Regions from separate parts of the Arthrobacter sp. UYP4 genome, predicted to be linked through region 2. Evidence: predicted binding sites of a transcription regulator. Region 2 holds the regulator's gene; each other region holds the start of a gene.
What was found. Region 2 encodes LexA, which represses DNA repair genes until DNA is damaged. Its sites were predicted from a motif close to TCGAACANNTGTTCGA; they were not measured.
Positions count from the first base shown of each region.

Region 1: a site for LexA is predicted at 4,454-4,469, ahead of AC0Z9V_RS01385 (HNH endonuclease signature motif containing protein). Genes of this name have one in related genera too.
Region 3: a site for LexA is predicted at 2,429-2,444, ahead of ruvA (Holliday junction branch migration protein RuvA). Genes of this name have one in related genera too.

Region 1 covers NZ_JBXAVU010000001.1:302,804-308,554, forward strand. The annotation lists gene polA (DNA polymerase I) at 1-1,979, shown strand, start outside; gene AC0Z9V_RS01385 (HNH endonuclease signature motif containing protein) at 2,242-4,440, opposite strand; gene AC0Z9V_RS01390 (GNAT family N-acetyltransferase) at 4,702-5,751, shown strand, end outside.
Region 2 covers NZ_JBXAVU010000002.1:40,552-46,302, reverse strand. The annotation lists gene AC0Z9V_RS09035 (class I SAM-dependent methyltransferase) at 1-389, opposite strand, end outside; gene hflX (GTPase HflX) at 510-2,093, shown strand; gene AC0Z9V_RS09025 (ATP-dependent DNA helicase) at 2,086-4,164, shown strand; gene lexA (transcriptional repressor LexA) at 4,284-4,997, opposite strand; gene AC0Z9V_RS09015 (LysM peptidoglycan-binding domain-containing protein) at 5,380-5,751, shown strand, end outside.
Region 3 covers NZ_JBXAVU010000001.1:256,023-261,773, forward strand. The annotation lists gene pdxT (pyridoxal 5'-phosphate synthase glutaminase subunit PdxT) at 79-915, shown strand; gene AC0Z9V_RS01170 (YebC/PmpR family DNA-binding transcriptional regulator) at 918-1,676, shown strand; gene ruvC (crossover junction endodeoxyribonuclease RuvC) at 1,713-2,282, shown strand; gene ruvA (Holliday junction branch migration protein RuvA) at 2,498-3,127, shown strand; gene ruvB (Holliday junction branch migration DNA helicase RuvB) at 3,124-4,239, shown strand; gene yajC (preprotein translocase subunit YajC) at 4,342-4,908, shown strand; gene secD (protein translocase subunit SecD) at 4,993-5,751, shown strand, end outside.

The DNA of each region.
Region 1 (5,751 bases), on a different contig from region 2:
AGGACGTCAAGCGGAACCGGCGCCTGAACCGGCTGCTCACCGATCTGGACCTACCCGTGGACCTCGACGCCATGGTCTCGCAGCACCCGGACCGGTCGGCGGTCGAGGACCTCTTCGATTCCCTGCAGTTCAACACGCTGCGCAAACGGCTGTTCGACCTCTTCGGCGAGGAGGAGACCGCTGACGAGGGCGATGAGCAGAGTGCTCCCGCACACGTGCTGCTCGACGACGCCGCCGGACTCGAGCAATGGTTCAGGGCCACGAACCAGGCGCAGGCCTCGGTGGCGCTGGCCACCGAGACGACAGCCGGGGTGACCGACGTCGTCGGGGTCGCCGTGGTCACCGGGCTCTCCGCAGCCTTCATCCCGCTGGAAGCGCTCGATGCCGAGGCCGAGAAGGTGCTGGGGGACTGGCTGTCCGACACCGACGCGCCGAAGATCGTCCACGACTTCAAGGCAGTGTTCAAGCTGCTGTCCGCCCGGGGCCTCGTGCTGGCGGGGGAGATCGACGATACAGCCCTCTCCGGGTACCTCATCCAGCCCGACCGGCGGAGCTACGATCTCGCCGACCTCGCCCAGTACCACCTGCGGCTGTCCATCACGGCGTCTGCCAATGATTCGTCGGGCCAGCAGGCGCTCGACCTCGGCGGCAACGACGTCGCATCGCCGGCCGTGGTCGCCGCCTATGCCGCACTGCGCCTCAGTGAGCACTTCGCCGGTCAGCTCGTCGAGCGCGGGGCCAACCAGCTGCTCGGTGGGCTGGAGCTTCCGCTCGCGGAAGTGCTCGCCCGCATGGAACTCACCGGCGTGGCCGTCTCCGTCGACGGGCTCGACCGGCTCTTCGACGACTTCTCGAAGACGATCAGTGCCGCCGGAGCCGAGGCGTACCGGATCATCGGCAAGGAGATCAATCTCGGCTCGCCGAAGCAGCTGCAGACCGTCCTGTTCGACGAGCTCGAGCTGCCGAAGACCAAGAAGATCAAGACGGGCTATTCCACCGACGCCGACGCCCTGACGGACCTGATCGCCAAGACGGGGCACCCCTTCCTCGAGCAGCTTCTCGCCTACCGCGATGCACTGAAGCTCCGCCAGACGGTCGAGGGGCTCCGCAAGGCGGTGGACGACGACGGCCGCATCCACACCACGTACCTGCAGACCATCGCGGCGACAGGCCGGCTCTCCTCGACCAATCCGAACCTGCAGAACATCCCCGTCCGTTCCGACGAGGGCCGCCGTATCCGCGAGGTGTTCGTCGTCGGGCAGGGACGCAACGGCGAGAAGTTCGAGAGCCTGATGACGGCCGACTACTCGCAGATCGAGATGCGCATCATGGCGCACCTGTCCGGTGACGAGGGACTCATCTCGGCGTTCCAGGAGGGAGAGGACCTCCACCGCTTCGTCGGCTCGCACATCTTCGGCGTCGCGCCGGAGGAAGTCACCAGCGCCATGCGGTCCAAGGTGAAGGCGATGTCCTACGGGCTGGTCTACGGCCTGAGCTCGTTCGGGCTCTCCAAGCAGCTCAACATCTCAGTCGACGAGGCGCGCACCCTCATGCGTGACTACTTCGAGCGCTTCGGCGCGGTGCGTGACTACCTGCGCGGCATCGTGGAGCAGGCCCGCAAGGACGGCTTCACCTCCACCATCGAGGGTCGGCGCCGCTACCTGCCGGACCTGTCGAGCGACAACCGGCAGCTCCGCGAGATGGCAGAGCGGGCGGCCCTCAACGCGCCCATCCAGGGTTCGGCTGCGGACATCATCAAGAAGGCCATGCTCGGCGTCGACGACGCACTGACCCAGCGGGGCCTCGCGTCGCGCATGCTGCTGCAGGTGCACGACGAACTCGTGCTCGAGATCGCCGAGGGTGAGTCCGAGGAGGTCGAGGCGCTTGTGCGGCAGCAGATGGGCGCAGCGGCGGATCTCTCCGTTCCGCTCGACGTCTCGGTGGGTACAGGAGCAAGCTGGCACGACGCCGCCCACTAGGTGTAGTGCGCCGGGGACGACTTGAGCGCCCGCGGACCAGAACGAGGTGTTGCGGTGCTCCGGTCCGGTCCGGTCCGTTCTGGCCTGCCCTGCTCCGGTCCGGTCCGTTCTGGCCTGTGACGGTCTTGTCGGATCCGTATCGGTTCTTCCGAAGCAGGGCTGATCTGCTCACGTCCGTTACGGTCGATCAAGTCGATCGAGTCAATTCGGTCGATCAGGTCGATCAGGTCAATCCGGGCGGTTCAGGTCGGACCAAAGCGGTTCAGGTCAGTACCTCTCTGTTCCCGCCCGGGTGGGTCTGGTCCAGTCTGTTGCAGCCAGGGGTGGTCTGTTCCGGTCTGTTCCAGCCATGGGTAGTCTGCTCCGGTCGGTCTTGGCCAAAGCTAGTCTGTTCCGGTCGGTTCCAACCAGGCCTCGTCTGTTCCGGTCGGTCCCAGCCAGGCCTCGTCTGTTCCGGTTGGCTCCAGCCTGCCCTCGTCTGCTCCGCCCTGTTCCAGGCAAGGGTGGCGGGGATGTCCCCGGTCATGTCGTGGAGTGGTTCGAGGGGCCGTTGTCCTTGGTGGTGTGGTTCGTCGTGCAGCTGTTCGTGGTGCAGTAGTTCGTCTCGAACGATTCGTCCGGTGTGCCAGTAGGCGTTGGTCCGGAGAGCGCCTGCCCGGCCAGGGTATCCGGGCGCGTGGAACCAGGGAATGCCGCTTCGGGGCTCTATCCTCCACATGCCCTGGTGGATGAGGTGGTGGTGTCGTGCGCACAGCAGCGCTCCGTTGCCGATGCTCGTTCTCCCGCCGCGGGACCAGGGGTCGATGTGGTGGGCTTCGCACCAGGGCGCCGGGATGATGCAATCCGGGAAGGCACAGCCCTTGTCACGGGCGACCAGGGCTCGACGCAGGTGGGGTGGGAAGAGGCGTTGGGCTCTCCCGAGGTCCAGGACCTGACCCGCACCGCCGAGGATGATCGGGATGATGTCTGCGTCGCAGGCGATCCGCCGGATGGTTCTGGCACTGGCCTGGCCGGCGAAGACCGTGTGACCCGGCCGCTGCCCTGCCCGCTGCGTCTGACCGGTGAGGCCCCTGGCGAGGTTGCCGGGGAGGTCCAGGGTGAGGTTCTGGGTATGTTCGATGAGGTCCTGATAATCGATGGTGACCATCACCTGAGGTCGGTGGCCGCCGGTTGCGGGAAGACCAGTCGTGCTCAGGGCGATCTTGCACGCGGAGACCAATCCTTCGAGTAACATCTGAGCCCTTGTTGCTCCCTCCGGGTCACCGTACAAATCCGTGTTTCTGCCTGAATCTGATCCCCCACCCCAGCCGGAGCCTGCACCGGAGCCTGCACCGGAGCCAGCTCCGGAGGATGCGCCGTAGCCGATGTCTGATCCTGGCTCGCTCTCGGCAGCAGCACCGGAGGCGCCGGATTCACCCGCGCCTTCGGCTGCAGGGCCGAGGCCGTCGGCAGCGGCACCGGCCGTACTGGCGCGGTCGGCGTGCATGCGCGGATTGGTGGCGGTGTTCATGACGGTGGCGAGGTGTTCGAACTGCTCGTCGGTGGCGCCGATCTCGAGGACGTGCAGGCCATGGCGGCGGCCCCTGAGGAAGACGCCCTGGCGAGCCCGGAGCACCTTGTCGGTGGGTTCCTGCCCGTCCTGATCGAGGACTCCTTCCCAGCGGCGGGCCACGACCCGCAGGATGTCCTCGTCGGACTCGACCGCCTGCCGGGTCAGGTGGGCCTCCATCGACTCAAGCTGTTCCGGGGTCGCGAAGGACTGCACCCGTTGTACTGCCTGGGACACGATCGTCGCGGCCCGACCGCTAACTAGGCCCGCCTCCACCACTGCACTGAGGGTCTCCAGCCGGGCAGGCAGCGCCGCACCCGTTGGCGACATCCGGCACAGCACCAGGTCCGCAAGGGCCAGCCGGCGTCGGGCTTCGGCACGGCTGATCCCCAAGGTCCCGCGCAGGAAGTCCGCGCAATCCCTGAATCCATCCGGTGCTGCACCCGCCCGCGACCCCCAGAAGGATCCCGTGGCGCTGCCGACACCCAACGACGCGGTACCCCACGAAGCGGTGCTCGAGGACGTGGTACCCCACGAAGCGGTGCTCGAGGAAGCGGTACCCGCGGAGGTGGTGCTGCAAGCGGCCGGAATCGGAGCCTCGGCGCGAATGGCCTGTTCTGCCCGGGCCAGCAGCGACCCGGGTGCGGACGTACTCCCGGACGTACTGCCGTGATCGGGTTCGTCGACCCGGTAGTGTTCCTGGGCGAGGCGTGCGGCGAGGACTTGCAGATGGTCCACGACCCTCGAGACACGTTCGATGTCGATGATGAGCTGCAGTGCCTCCGGCCGGGACGGGACACGGCCTTGCCGGCCCAGCTCTCGGGCACACTCCGTGAGCGCAGCGAAGGCCGAGTTCAGCGGACCCACTGCAGTCGGGGTCTGCGCGGAACACTCGAGCGGGGCGATGGCCATACCCTGAATTTTATCGAACACGCGTACTATTCAGCGTGCTCCTCGGCCTATGTGGACAACGACAGGACGCTATTTCTCATGGAATCGGGGTGCGATCGCTCACGAGACCAGAGGTGGGGCGCCGTCGTCGTACTCCTCCCGATGCGAGCGCGCTAAGAGGCGCCCCGGCCCCGCCGCCGGAGGGCGTCGTCCTGCCACCCCTGAAGTCGGCGCCGACGGCGCCCCTGGTCCACGCCGGACCGCCGCGGCTAGGGTGGTGGAGTGAGCCACAACACCGCACCCGACCTGCACACCGAGATCTTCAGCCCTGCCGCCGACGAGGACGTCACGGCGGACGGCCGCTTCACGAAGTGGCTCGATGCGGAGGGGATCGGGTTCCACGAGGGCACGTTCGATCCGGAGGACATCCCGAAATTCCTCGGGGCGTACCATGCGGACCAGCGGGTCCTGTGGGGCGTCCACGATCGTGCCCAGCCCGCCGAGGCCCTCGGTGCGGACCATCCGGTGGCCACCTACGGCACGATGGTGCATCCGCTCAACGTCGGAGCGGGACAGATCGAAGCCCACCAGATCACAGCTGTCACCGTCCGGCCGAGCCACCGGCGTAACGGTATCCTGCGCTCCATGATGACCAGGGACCTTCGGGAGGCCGCGGAACGGGGGCTCCCGCTGGCCATCCTGACCGCGTCGGAGGCGACGATCTACGGGCGCTTCGGATTCGGCTGCGCCACGTTCACGCAGGCCGTCGAGGTGGACGTCCGCGAGCGGTTCGAGGTGACGGCACCGAGAACCGGTACGACGACGCTGGTGGCCCGGGAGCACGCAGTGCGCCTCGCCGAGCAGATCTTCGCAGGCTTCCACGCCGTGACCTTCGGCTCCGTGGACCGGCAGTACGCCTACCCGCGCCGCGCCTCGGGCGAGTGGGGCAGGGAACGGCCGGTCGAGGACCGCAACGTGCGGATGGCGGTGCACTACGACGCCGAGGGGACGCCGGCAGGGTACGTGTCCTACCGCTTCGCAGGCTGGGACACGACGCCCTACACGATGAAGATCGTGGATCTGGTGGCAGCCACGCCCTCTGCCTACCTCGAACTGTGGCGGTACCTGGGATCGCTCGACCTCGTGCAGGTCGTCACCTGGGACGGAGCGCGGCGGGACGACCCGCTGCCCTGGGCGCTGCGGGACCGGCGCTGCTACGACGTGAAGGGGACCGAGGACGTCCTCTGGGTCCGCCTGCTCGACGTGCCGGCCGCGCTCGGCAGCCGCTCGTTCCGTGGGAGCGGCACGATCGTCCTGGAGGTCCTGGACGCG
Region 2 (5,751 bases):
TTGGACCAGATGGTGTCGAAACGCAGGTCGGCGTCGACGTCGTCCGGCGTCGTCGCCACCACATTGGAGAGCCCCAACCGTTCGGCGTTCTCGGCCGTCAGCGCGACGCAGCGCTCGTTCACGTCCACCGCATGCACCGTCGCCGCAGGAGCCTTCAGGGCCATGGTGAGGGCGATCGGACCCCAGCCGCTGCCGATGTCCAGCAGGTGCTGTCCCTCGGGCTCGGGGACAATGTCGAGGAGGATCGCCGTCCCCTTGTCCACGCCGTCGGGGCTGAACAGGCCCGACGACGTCACCAGGTCGCGGCGGGCGCCGGCGAGGACGACGGACAGGGGGCGGCGGACGTCCGGTCCGGCCGGTTGCGCGCTGAAATAGTGCTGTGACTCCATGCAGGAAAGCCTAGTGCCCCGGTCCGCGGCACCCTCCGGGCAGTTTTCGCGCTGGGAGAATTCGTTGGAAGGCGTCCCTCCGGCGGCCGTAGAATTGGACGACATCCACCTAGGGAGACCATGACCGAGAATCACGGACATTCCACCGGAGCCAACATGGGCCGGGAGGAGATCCAAGCCGTCATCGACCGGATCCTCGCCAGCGACGAAGCTGCCACGGCGAAGGCGACGAACGGACCGCAGAAGACGGGCGACACCGCACCGCCCGTGGAGAAGACCTGGCGGTCGCGCGCGCTCGCGCTGTCGAAGGACGAAGTGCCCTCCGACGCGGACGGGGACCAGGAGGACCTGGCCGAGCGCCGCGCGCTCCGCCGTGTCGCGGGACTGTCCACCGAACTCGAGGACGTCACCGAGGTCGAGTACCGGCAGCTGAGGCTGGAGCGGGTCGTGCTCGCCGGTCTGTGGAGCGAGGGCACGGTGCAGGATGCCGAGAACTCGCTGCAGGAACTCGCCGCCCTCGCGGAGACCGCAGGGTCCGAGGTGCTCGACGGGATCGTGCAGCGCCGGCTCAAGCCGGACCCCGGCACGTTCCTCGGGTCGGGCAAGGCCCAGGAGCTGAAGGACATCGTGCAGGCGACCGGTGCCGACACCGTGATCGTCGACAGCGAACTGTCGCCGTCGCAGCGCCGTGGGCTCGAGGACATCGTGAAGGTCAAGGTCATCGACCGGACCGCGCTGATCCTGGACATCTTCGCGCAGCATGCCAAGTCCCGCGAGGGCAAGGCCCAGGTGGAACTCGCCCAACTCGAATACCTGCTGCCGCGCCTGCGTGGCTGGGGCGAGTCGATGTCCCGCCAGGCGGGCGGCCAGGTCGGCAGCGCGAGCGCCGGCATGGGCTCCCGCGGACCCGGTGAGACGAAGATCGAACTCGACCGCCGGAAGATCCGCACGCGCATGGCCAAGCTGCGCCGGGAGATCGCGGAGATGAAGCCCGCGCGCGAGACGAAGCGGTCCAACCGCCGTCGCAACCAGGTCCCCTCCGTCGCGATCGCCGGGTACACCAACGCCGGGAAGTCGTCGCTGCTGAACCGGCTGACCGACGCCGGCGTGCTCGTCGAGAATGCGCTGTTCGCGACGCTGGATCCCACGATCCGCAGGGCGGAGACGCCGGACGGCATCGGTTACACGCTGGCCGACACGGTCGGTTTCGTCCGGTCGCTCCCCACGCAGCTGATCGAGGCGTTCCGCTCGACCCTCGAGGAGGTCGCCGACGCCGACCTGATCCTGCACGTCGTCGACGCCTCGCATCCGGATCCGGAAGGCCAGATCGCCGCCGTCCGCGCGGTGCTGACCGAGGTCGACGCCCGCAAGGTGCCCGAGATCATCGTCCTCAACAAGGCCGACGCGGCCGCCCCCTTCGTCATCGAACGGCTGCGGCAGCGCGAGCAGCGCTCGGTCGTCGTCTCGGCGCGGACGGGCGCCGGGCTCACCGAGCTCCGTCAGCTGATCAGCACGAACATCCCGCGCCCGGGCGTCAAGCTCGACCTGCTGGTGCCCTACGCGCACGGCGAAGTCGTCAGCCGCCTCCATGAGGAGGACGTCGAGATCCTCGGGATGGAGCACGCCGACGAGGGCACGCGCCTCGAGGTGATGGTCCGGGAGGGCCTGGCAGCCGAGCTGGAGCCGTACGTCCGGCATGAGTGAGAGCGTGCGGTCCGGTGCTGCGGTCGCGGCGCCGGACGCAGCGCACCACTCCGCCGAGGCCCGGCAGGCCCTGGAACTGCTCGACGCCGCCGTCGCGGCGATGGGCGGTGAGATGCGCGCCGGCCAGCACGAGATGGTGCGGCAGGTGAGCGAGGCCATCCGCTCCGGCGACCACCTGCTCGTGCAGGCCGGCACCGGGACGGGCAAGTCCCTGGCCTACCTCGTGCCGCTCATCGCGCATGCCCTGGAGAGCGACCGTCCGTCGGTCGTCTCGACGGCGACGCTCGCGCTGCAGGCGCAGATCGTGGGGCGGGACCTCCCGCGCCTGTTGGACGCGGTGCGGCCCGCGCTCGCACGCCCGGTCGACGTCGCGCTCCTCAAGGGCCGCTCGAACTACGTCTGCCTGCACAAGACCGGCGGGGGATTTCCCGAGGAGGACGCCCCGGACGCCCTGTTCAGCCTGGGCGAGGACGCTGCCCCCCATCCTTCCCCCGCCGGCGGTGGAGCCCCCGCATCGGCCCTCGGGAGGGACGTGGTGCGTCTCCGCGAGTGGGCGGAGGAGACGACGACGGGTGACCGCGACGACCTCGTGCCCGGCGTGAGCGACCGCGCGTGGCGCCAGGTCTCCGTCTCCAGCATGGAGTGCCTCGGCGCTGCCCGCTGTCCTGTCGCCCAGGAGTGCTTCAGCGAGAAGGCCCGGGCCGCCGCGGCCGACGCCGACATCATCATCACCAACCACGCCATGCTCGCGATCAGCGCCTTCGAGGGCATCGCCGTGCTCCCCGAATACGACGTCGTGGTGATCGACGAGGCCCATGAACTCCACGACCGGGTGACGGGCGCCGTGTCCGGACAGCTGTCCGCCTCGATGGTGATGGCCGCGGCGACCGCCCTGCGGCGCCACGCCTCCATCAGCACCGGCGCCCTCGACACCGCGGCGGCAGCGTTCGAGGCCTCCGCCGAGCTCATCCCGTCCGGCCTGCTGCCCGGCGGCCTGCCGGACGATCTCGAACAGTCGCTGGCGCAGGTCCGCGACGCGGCGCGGGCCGCCCTGTCCGACACGAAGACGGACGGCAAATCGGAGGCCGACGCCGACGGTGGCCGGCAGGTCGCCCGCTCGAGGACGACGCTGGTCTTCGAGCTGGCCGAGCGCATCCTCGCGGCACCGGATCTCAACGAAGTGGTCTGGGCATCCCGCCCGAGCACCTTCACACCGGGTGCCGGCTATGCGCAGCCCGACCAGAGTGCACCGGCGACCCTGAACGTCGCCCCGCTCTCGGTGGCGGGACGGCTGCGGGAAGGCCTCTTCGAGGACCACACCGTGATCCTGACGTCGGCGACGCTCGCCATCGGCTCGGAGTTCGGTCCGGTGGCGGGGTCGTTGGGCCTCAGTGGTCCCGGTGCGCCCGCCTGGACCGGCGTGGACGTCGGGAGCCCCTTCGACCATCCGCGCCAGGGCGTCCTCTACGTGGCGAAGGACCTGCCCAAACCCGAGCGGGGCACGTCGGACGCCCAGCTGGACGAGCTGCTGGTCCTGCTCAGGGCCTCACGCGGGGGCGCTCTCGGCCTCTTCTCGTCCAAACGGGCCGCCGAGGAGGCGGCCGAGGCGCTCCGACCGAAGGTCGACTTCGAGATCCTGTGCCAGGGGGAGGCCTCCCTCAGCGCACTGGTCACGCAGTTCGCCGACGAGCCCGACACCTGCCTGTTCGGGACCATGTCGCTGTGGCAGGGCGTCGACGTCCCGGGGGCGTCGTGCCGGCTGGTGGTGATCGACCGCATCCCGTTCCCCCGACCCGACGATCCCCTGATGACGGCCCGGACGAGGGCCGTCGCGCGGAACGGTGGCAACGGATTCATGAGTGTCTCCGCCACCCATGCGGCCGTGCGGCTCGCCCAGGGAGCGGGTCGCCTCATCCGGGCGGCGGGAGACAGGGGAGTGGTGGCAGTGCTGGACAGCCGCCTCGCCACCGCACGGTACGGCGGGTTCCTCCGGGCGGCCCTGCCGCCCTTCTGGGCGACCACCGACCGCGCCACGGTCACGGGCATCCTCGAACGCCTCTCGGGCCGCTGACGCCCGTCCCGCCGTATCCGCAGGCCTCCTGGAGGGCGCCCGGTAGGTTCGCCTGCGACGTCGGCGCCGGGAGGGACGCCGAAGCGCTCGGCGTCGCCGACGACGCGCCGGAGCGCCTCCTAGAGGGCGCGCATCACCGAGACGACCTTGCCCATGATGCTGGCGTGGTCGCCCAGGATCGGCTCGTAGCGCGTGTTCTGCGGCAGGAGCCACGTGTGCCCGTCACGCTGGCGGAAGGTTTTCACGGTGGCCTCGTCGTCGAGCAGCGCCGCGACGATGTCGCCGTTCTGGGCGCTCTGCTGCCGCCGCACCACGACCCAGTCGCCGTCGCAGATCGCGGCATCCACCATCGAGTCCCCGGAGACCCTGAGCATGAAGAGGTCCCCGTGCCCGACGAGCTGGCGCGGCAGAGGCATGACGTCCTCCACGACCTGATCGGCGAGGATGGGCCCGCCTGCCGCGATGCGGCCGACGAGCGGCACGAGGGCGGTGTCGACAGCGATCTGGTGCTCGCCCGCAGGCTTGCGGTCCGTCGGGGAGGCGCCGGCGGACACCGGTTCCGACGCGAGCGTCAGGGGCAGCAGCACCTCCATGGCGCGAGGACGCTTCGGGTCCCGTCGCAGGTAGCCGAGCCGTTCCAGCTGGGAGAGCTGGTGCGTCACGCTCGACAGACTGGCCAGCCCGACCGTGTCGCCGATCTCCCGCATGGAGGGCGGGTAGCCCTTGTCGGCGATCGAGCGCTGGATGGTCTCGAGGATGGTCAGCTGGCGCGCCGTCAGCCCCTTCGACACGGAACGGCCCCTCGGGCGTCCCCGCCCGGCCGAGAGGGGCACGGCATCGGTGGGGACGTCGGCGATGTTCGATTCCTGCCGCGCTGCCGGTGTTGGTTCCACCACTGGTGTGCCTTTCGCCTGGGACTGCGCATCCCGTCGTGTCCGCCGTGCGGCTCCCGCGCAGTGGGAACCGTTTCTGTCAGTGGCGGATGGTTGTCTTGGGACCATCACCGGCAGGCCTGCGGCTCAGGAGCAGGACACGCCGGTGATGGACCGTGCTGTTCACGCTAGGCCAGTCCGGGGCGGTTTTCAAACATATGTTCGAGCGAGTCTCGACAAGCATCGTCCGTAGATGCTAGAAATAAGCGCAGCTGAATTAGAACGTGTGTTCGAAACACGCTGCGTTTCCACACGGAACATTCGAAGGGAAAGAGGTAGGCCGATGACAGAGGCACCAGCACCGCAGGGCAGTACGGCGTTGGCACTGGCACCCGCCCGGCCGGGGGTCCACCTCCGGCTCGTCGCGGCTCCTTCGACTCCCGCGCCGGCTTCCACGTCGGCTTCCACGTCGGCGGGGGAGCACCAGCTCTCGCCGCGGGAAGCGGTGCGCCCGCTGACCCTTACCCGGCGGGGGCGGTTGCTCCTCGTGGGCCTGCCGATCGCGCTGGGCGTCGCCGCCCTGATCCTCCTCGGGGCCTTCCTGACCTCGCAGGCCCAGGCCGGGGAATCGGCTCCCGTCTCCTCGTCCGTCGTCGACGTCAACGTGGCCGCGGGCGAGACCCTGTGGGACCTCGCCGTGCGGTACGCCCCCGAT
Region 3 (5,751 bases), on a different contig from region 2:
CGGGACGCGGCGGGGAGGCGCTGCTCACGCCGGCCCTCCGGCGGCGGCAGGACGGTGCCGGCGACCTAGAATTGAGGGATGACCTCCCCGTTCTTCTCGGCCCCCCTGCCCACGTCGGGCGCCGCTCCGTCCGCCGCCTCCGACCACGCCACGGTCCGCGCTGCCGCCGGTACGACGACGGTCCGCGCGGACGTCGTCGTCGGAGTGCTCGCGGTCCAGGGTGACGTGCGCGAGCACATCGCGACCATCACCTCGCTGGGCGGGCGCGCCGTGCCCGTCCGGCGGCCGTCGGAACTCGCAGCGATCGACGGCCTGATCATCCCCGGCGGCGAGTCCACGACGATGGACAAGCTCACCCGCACCTTCGGCTTGGCGGACCCGCTGCGGGACCTCATCGCCGGCGGCCTGCCCGTCTACGGCTCGTGCGCCGGCATGATCCTGCTGTCCGACGTCATCGCCGACCCATCGGTGGACCGGCTCGGCAATCCGCAGCAGACGCTCGGCGGGCTCGACATGGTGGTGCGGCGCAACGCCTTCGGCCGCCAGCGGGAGTCCTTCGAGACCGACCTCGCCTTTGCGGGCCTCGCAACGACCAGCACGGCTGCGGGAGGCGACCCCGTGCGGGCCGTCTTCATCCGCGCGCCGTGGGTGGAGAAGGTGGGCGACGGCGTCGAGGTGCTCGCGCAGGTGCCCGCCGGGCAGGCTCCACAGCCGGGCCCGGCCGCCGGCACGTCCACCAGCCCGGGCGGTGCAGCAAGGGACGATGGTGCCGGCGGGGCGTCCGAGTTGGAGCCGGTCGCTAGAATTGTCGCAGTGCGTTCAGGGAACCTGCTGGCCACGAGCTTCCATCCGGAGGTCACGGGGGAGCGGCGGGTCCACGAACTGTTTATTCGGATGATCAGAGGAGAAGCGTAAGCATGTCGGGGCACTCCAAGTGGGCAACCACCAAGCACAAGAAGGCGGCGATCGACGCCAAGCGCGCGAAGTCCTTCGCCAAGCTGATCAAGAACATCGAGGTCGCCGCGCGGGCCGGCGGGGCCGACGTCGCGGGTAACCCCGGCCTCGAGCTGGCCGTGTCGAAGGCGAAGAAGACCTCCGTGCCAATCGACAACATCAACCGTGCCGTGAAGCGCGGCGCCGGCCTGCTCGGCGAGGCCGTCGACTACCAGACCATCATGTACGAGGCCCGTGGGCCCCAGGGCTCGGCCCTGCTCATCGAGTGCCTCACGGACAACAAGAACCGCGCGGCCTCCGAGGTGCGCCTCGGGATCAGCCGCAACGGCGGGACCATCGCGGATCCCGGTTCCGTGGCGTACCTGTTCGCGCGCAAGGGCGTCGTCACGCTGCCGAAGAACGGACTCACCGAGGACGAGCTGCTGCTGTCGGTCCTCGACGCGGGAGCGGACGAGGTCAAGGAATCGGCCGACACCTTCGAGATCGTCTCCGAGCCGCAGGACCTCCGGGCCGTGGTCGCGGCGCTCGATGAGAGTGGCATCGAGTACGAGACCGACGAGGTCGAGTTCGTGCCGTCGATGCAGGTGGACCTCGACGCCGACGGCGGCCGCAAGTTCCTCAAGCTCGTGGACGCCCTGGAGGAGCTCGACGACGTCCAGAACGTCTACTCGAACGCCAACCTCTCAGACGATGTCCTGGGTGAGCTCGAGAACGACGACTGACATCGCACCGCTCGGCATCGCCGGACCGGTGACACCGTGACGTACCGCGTCATGGGCGTGGACCCGGGGCTGACGCGCTGCGGCCTCGCCGTCGTCGACATCGAGCCGAACCGGCGCTCGACGCTCGTCGCCGTCGGCGTGGTCGGTACGGAGGCGGGCAGGAGCCTCGACGAGCGCCTCCTGGTCATCTCGGAGGCCGTCGACTCGTGGCTGGACCTGCACGAACCGCAGGCCCTCGCCGTCGAGCGCGTGTTCAGCGGAACCAACATCAGTACCGTCATGGGTACCGCGCAGGCGTCCGGGGTCGTCATCGTGGCCGCCGCGCGCCGGGGCATCCCGGTGGCCCTCCACACGCCCACCGAGGTCAAGGCCGCCGTCACGGGGAACGGGCAGGCGGACAAGGTCGCCGTCACGAAGATGGTGACCAAGATCCTGCGCCTGGAGACCGCGCCGAAGCCGGCCGACGCCGCCGACGCGCTCGCGCTCGCGATCACGCACGCCTGGCGGAGGGGAGTGGGCCTGCAGGGTGCTGCGGCGTCCGGCGGGTCCGTCACGCCCGCCCAGCGGATCTGGGCCGAGGCGGAAGCCCGCGCCCGACGTCGCTAGCCGGTCCGGGCCTACGCTGCCAGGACCCCGGCACGGCGCCTCGATCGCCGTCGACCGGCCCTGCAGCCGCTCCGTGCTGGCGCAGATACGCCCTTCCCGGTGTGGCGGGGTCGCCCCTGCGCGGAGAGGCCGGTACGGTTGACGATTAGAACGTATGTTCGACGCCGGGTGACAGCCCGGCCTGCCCCTTCCCACTCGTGCCCCTGGAGACCCTCATGATCAGTTCCCTGCGCGGGACAGTGACCCACGTGGGCCTGCACTCCGCCGTTATCGACGTCAACGGCTTCGGCATGCAGGTCCAGGCCACGCCGCAGACCCTTGCCGGGCTGCGCGTCGGGGCCGAGACGACGGTCGCCACCGCGATGATCGTGCGCGAGGATTCCATGACGCTCTTCGGTTTCGAGGACGCCGATCAGCGCGAGGTCTTCGAGACCCTCCTGGCGGTCAGCGGCGTGGGCCCTCGCCTCGCCCTCGCCGTCCTCGCCGTCCACGCACCGGACGCGATCCGGGTGGCTGCTTCCTCGGGTGACGACAAGGCGTTCAGCAAGGTGCCCGGCATCGGCCCCAAGGGTGCGCGGCGCATCGTGCTCGAACTCGCCGGGAAGCTCGTGCCCCTGGAGTCGAAGCCGGGCGTCTCCCAGCAGACGTGGCAGGGCCAGGTGCTCACGGCCATGATGGGGCTCGGCTGGTCCGAGAAGGACGCCGGGGCCGCCATCGACGCAGCCGTCGCGGAGGCACCGGAGATCGCCGAGACGGGTGAGGTGGGCCAGATCCTGAAGCTCACCCTGCGTCGCCTCGGCCAGGACGGCGCGCGCAGCTCGGCCCGGACGAAGGTCGGGTCATGACGGACAGCCACCCCGAGGACGCCCCGCTCGTCGCGCCGGCGGCCGACCCCGAGGACAGGGCGGTGGAGGCGGCCCTGCGGCCGAAGAACCTCGACGACTTCGTGGGCCAGAAGCGGGTACGGCGGCAACTCTCGCTCGTCCTGGAGGCCTCGCGTCTGCGCGGGCGCAGCGCTGACCACGTCCTGCTCTCCGGCCCTCCCGGACTCGGGAAGACGACGCTCGCCATGATCATCGCCGCGGAGATGAACGCACCGCTGCGCATCACCTCCGGGCCCGCGATCCAGCACGCCGGTGACCTCGCCGCGATCCTCTCGTCCCTGACGGAGGGGGAGGTCCTGTTCCTCGACGAGATCCACCGCATGTCGCGGCCCGCCGAGGAGATGCTCTACATGGCCATGGAGGACTTCCGCGTGGACATCATCGTGGGCAAGGGCCCCGGGGCCACCGCGATCCCGCTGGAGCTGCCGCCGTTCACACTCGTCGGCGCGACCACCCGCGCCGGGCTGCTGCCCGGACCCCTCCGCGACCGGTTCGGATTCACCGGACACCTCGAGTTCTACTCGACCGAGGAGCTCGAGCTGGTGCTCCGCCGCTCCGCGATGCTCATGGACATGAAGGTGAACTCCGCCGCCTTCGCCGAGATCGCCGGGCGTTCACGGGGAACGCCCCGTATCGCGAACCGGTTGCTCCGACGCGTGCGGGACTGGGCGCTCGTGCACGGTATCGACCTCATCGACGCGCGGTCAGCCAGTGCAGCCCTCGACATGTACGAGGTGGACGCCAGGGGCTTGGACCGGCTGGACCGGTCCGTCCTGACAGCGCTGATCACCAAGTTCAACGGCGGTCCCGTGGGGCTGTCGACCCTCGCCATCGCGGTGGGGGAGGAACCGGAGACGGTGGAGACCGTCGCCGAGCCGTATCTGGTCCGTGAGGGCATGCTGGGGCGCACTCCGCGGGGCAGGATCGCGACGGCGGCAGCGTGGAAGCATCTGGGCCTGGAGATGCCCGCGAACGTGGCCGCGGCCATGCCGGAGGACCTGTTCTCCGTGGCGCCGGACACCCTCCTCGGAGCGGAATCGGGCCTTGACAGCTGGAGCCGGCCGGACTCCTGACGAGGAGACGCCCAGCTTTCCCCTTTACACTGGTGTCTTCGAATGTGTGCCGGGGCACAGTCCTGCCGCCCACACCTCCAGTCCCAGGAACGGAAATTCCCAGTGCTCGCACATGTAGTCGCCCAGACCACCTCCGGAGATGCCCCTCCCTTCGACATCTTCTCCCTCCTGCTGCCGCTGGCGCTGGCATTCCTGATCTTCACCATGTTCCGCAGGCAGCGGAAGACGCAGCAGCAGGTGAAGGAGATGCGGACGCAGATGGAGCCCGGCACCGAGGTCATGACCCAGTTCGGCCTCTACGGGACGATCGTCTCGATCGACCAGGAGAACAACAAGGCCGTCCTCGAACTGTCGCCCGGGAACACCGCCACGGTGCACACCCAGGCCCTCTCCAAGGTCGTCACGCAGGAACCGACCGTCGCCCATGACGCGGACGCCACGGCGGACCGCGGCGATCTCGACGCCTACGACGGCGCCGCGGTGCCCGACGACGCGTCGTCGCTCGATCGGACGCCGACGGCCGGTTCGACCGCCGCGGGAACTCCCGGCGCGGTATCGGGTGTCGAGACCCCGGAGGAGACGCTGGAGCGGCTGGACCGCGAGCAGTCCACCCGGGAGAACCGCGACGCGCGGGATGCGCGCGACCCCAAAGTGAACCCCGACAACTAGCATCTTCTGGGGCGCGGTACTCAGCCGCGCCCTCTCTGGATCAACCCGGCGCGAGAGCCGCGCCACTGAATAAGGACACCCACCATGCCTCGTACCGGTCCCGGGACGGCAGCCAAGCGGACACTAGTCTGGCTGGGCGCATTGACAGCACTGCTCGCGATCCTGCTGGGAGCGGGTTCCTACTGGAGCACCGCGAGCTGGAGTCCCCGGCTGGCCCTCGACCTCGAGGGCGGAACACAGATGATCCTCGCCCCACGGGTCCAGGGCGGCACGGAGATCACCCCCGAACAGCTCGACCAGGCCGTCGAGATCATCCGCCAGCGCGTGGACGGCTCCGGCGTCGCCGAGGCCGAGATCAACACCCAGTCCGGGCAGAACGTCATCGTGTCGCTGCCCGGCACCCCGGATCCCGAGACGCGCGACCTCATCCAGGCCTCGGCCCAGATGGAGTTCCGACCGGTCCTCGCCGGAGGACCGGGCCAGGCGCCGCCCGCGGAGACCCCGACACCCGACGACCAGCTGCCGCAGCCGGCGGCCGAGCCGCAGGACGCGAGCGATCCGAACTGGATCACCCCGGAGCTCTACAAGCAGTTCGAGGCACTGGACTGCCTCGATCCCGCCGCGCTCGAGCCCGCCGAGGAGCCCGCGCCGGCCGACCAGCCGATGGTCGCCTGCGAGCCCGACACGCAGGGCAAGTACATCCTGGGACCCGTCGAGGTCCCCGGGACGGACATCTCGACCGCGAGCTACGGGCTGCAGCGCGGAGCGCAGGGCCAGGCACTGAACACCTGGGCCGTGAACATCGACTTCAACGACGAGGGCACGCAGACCTTCCGGGAGGTC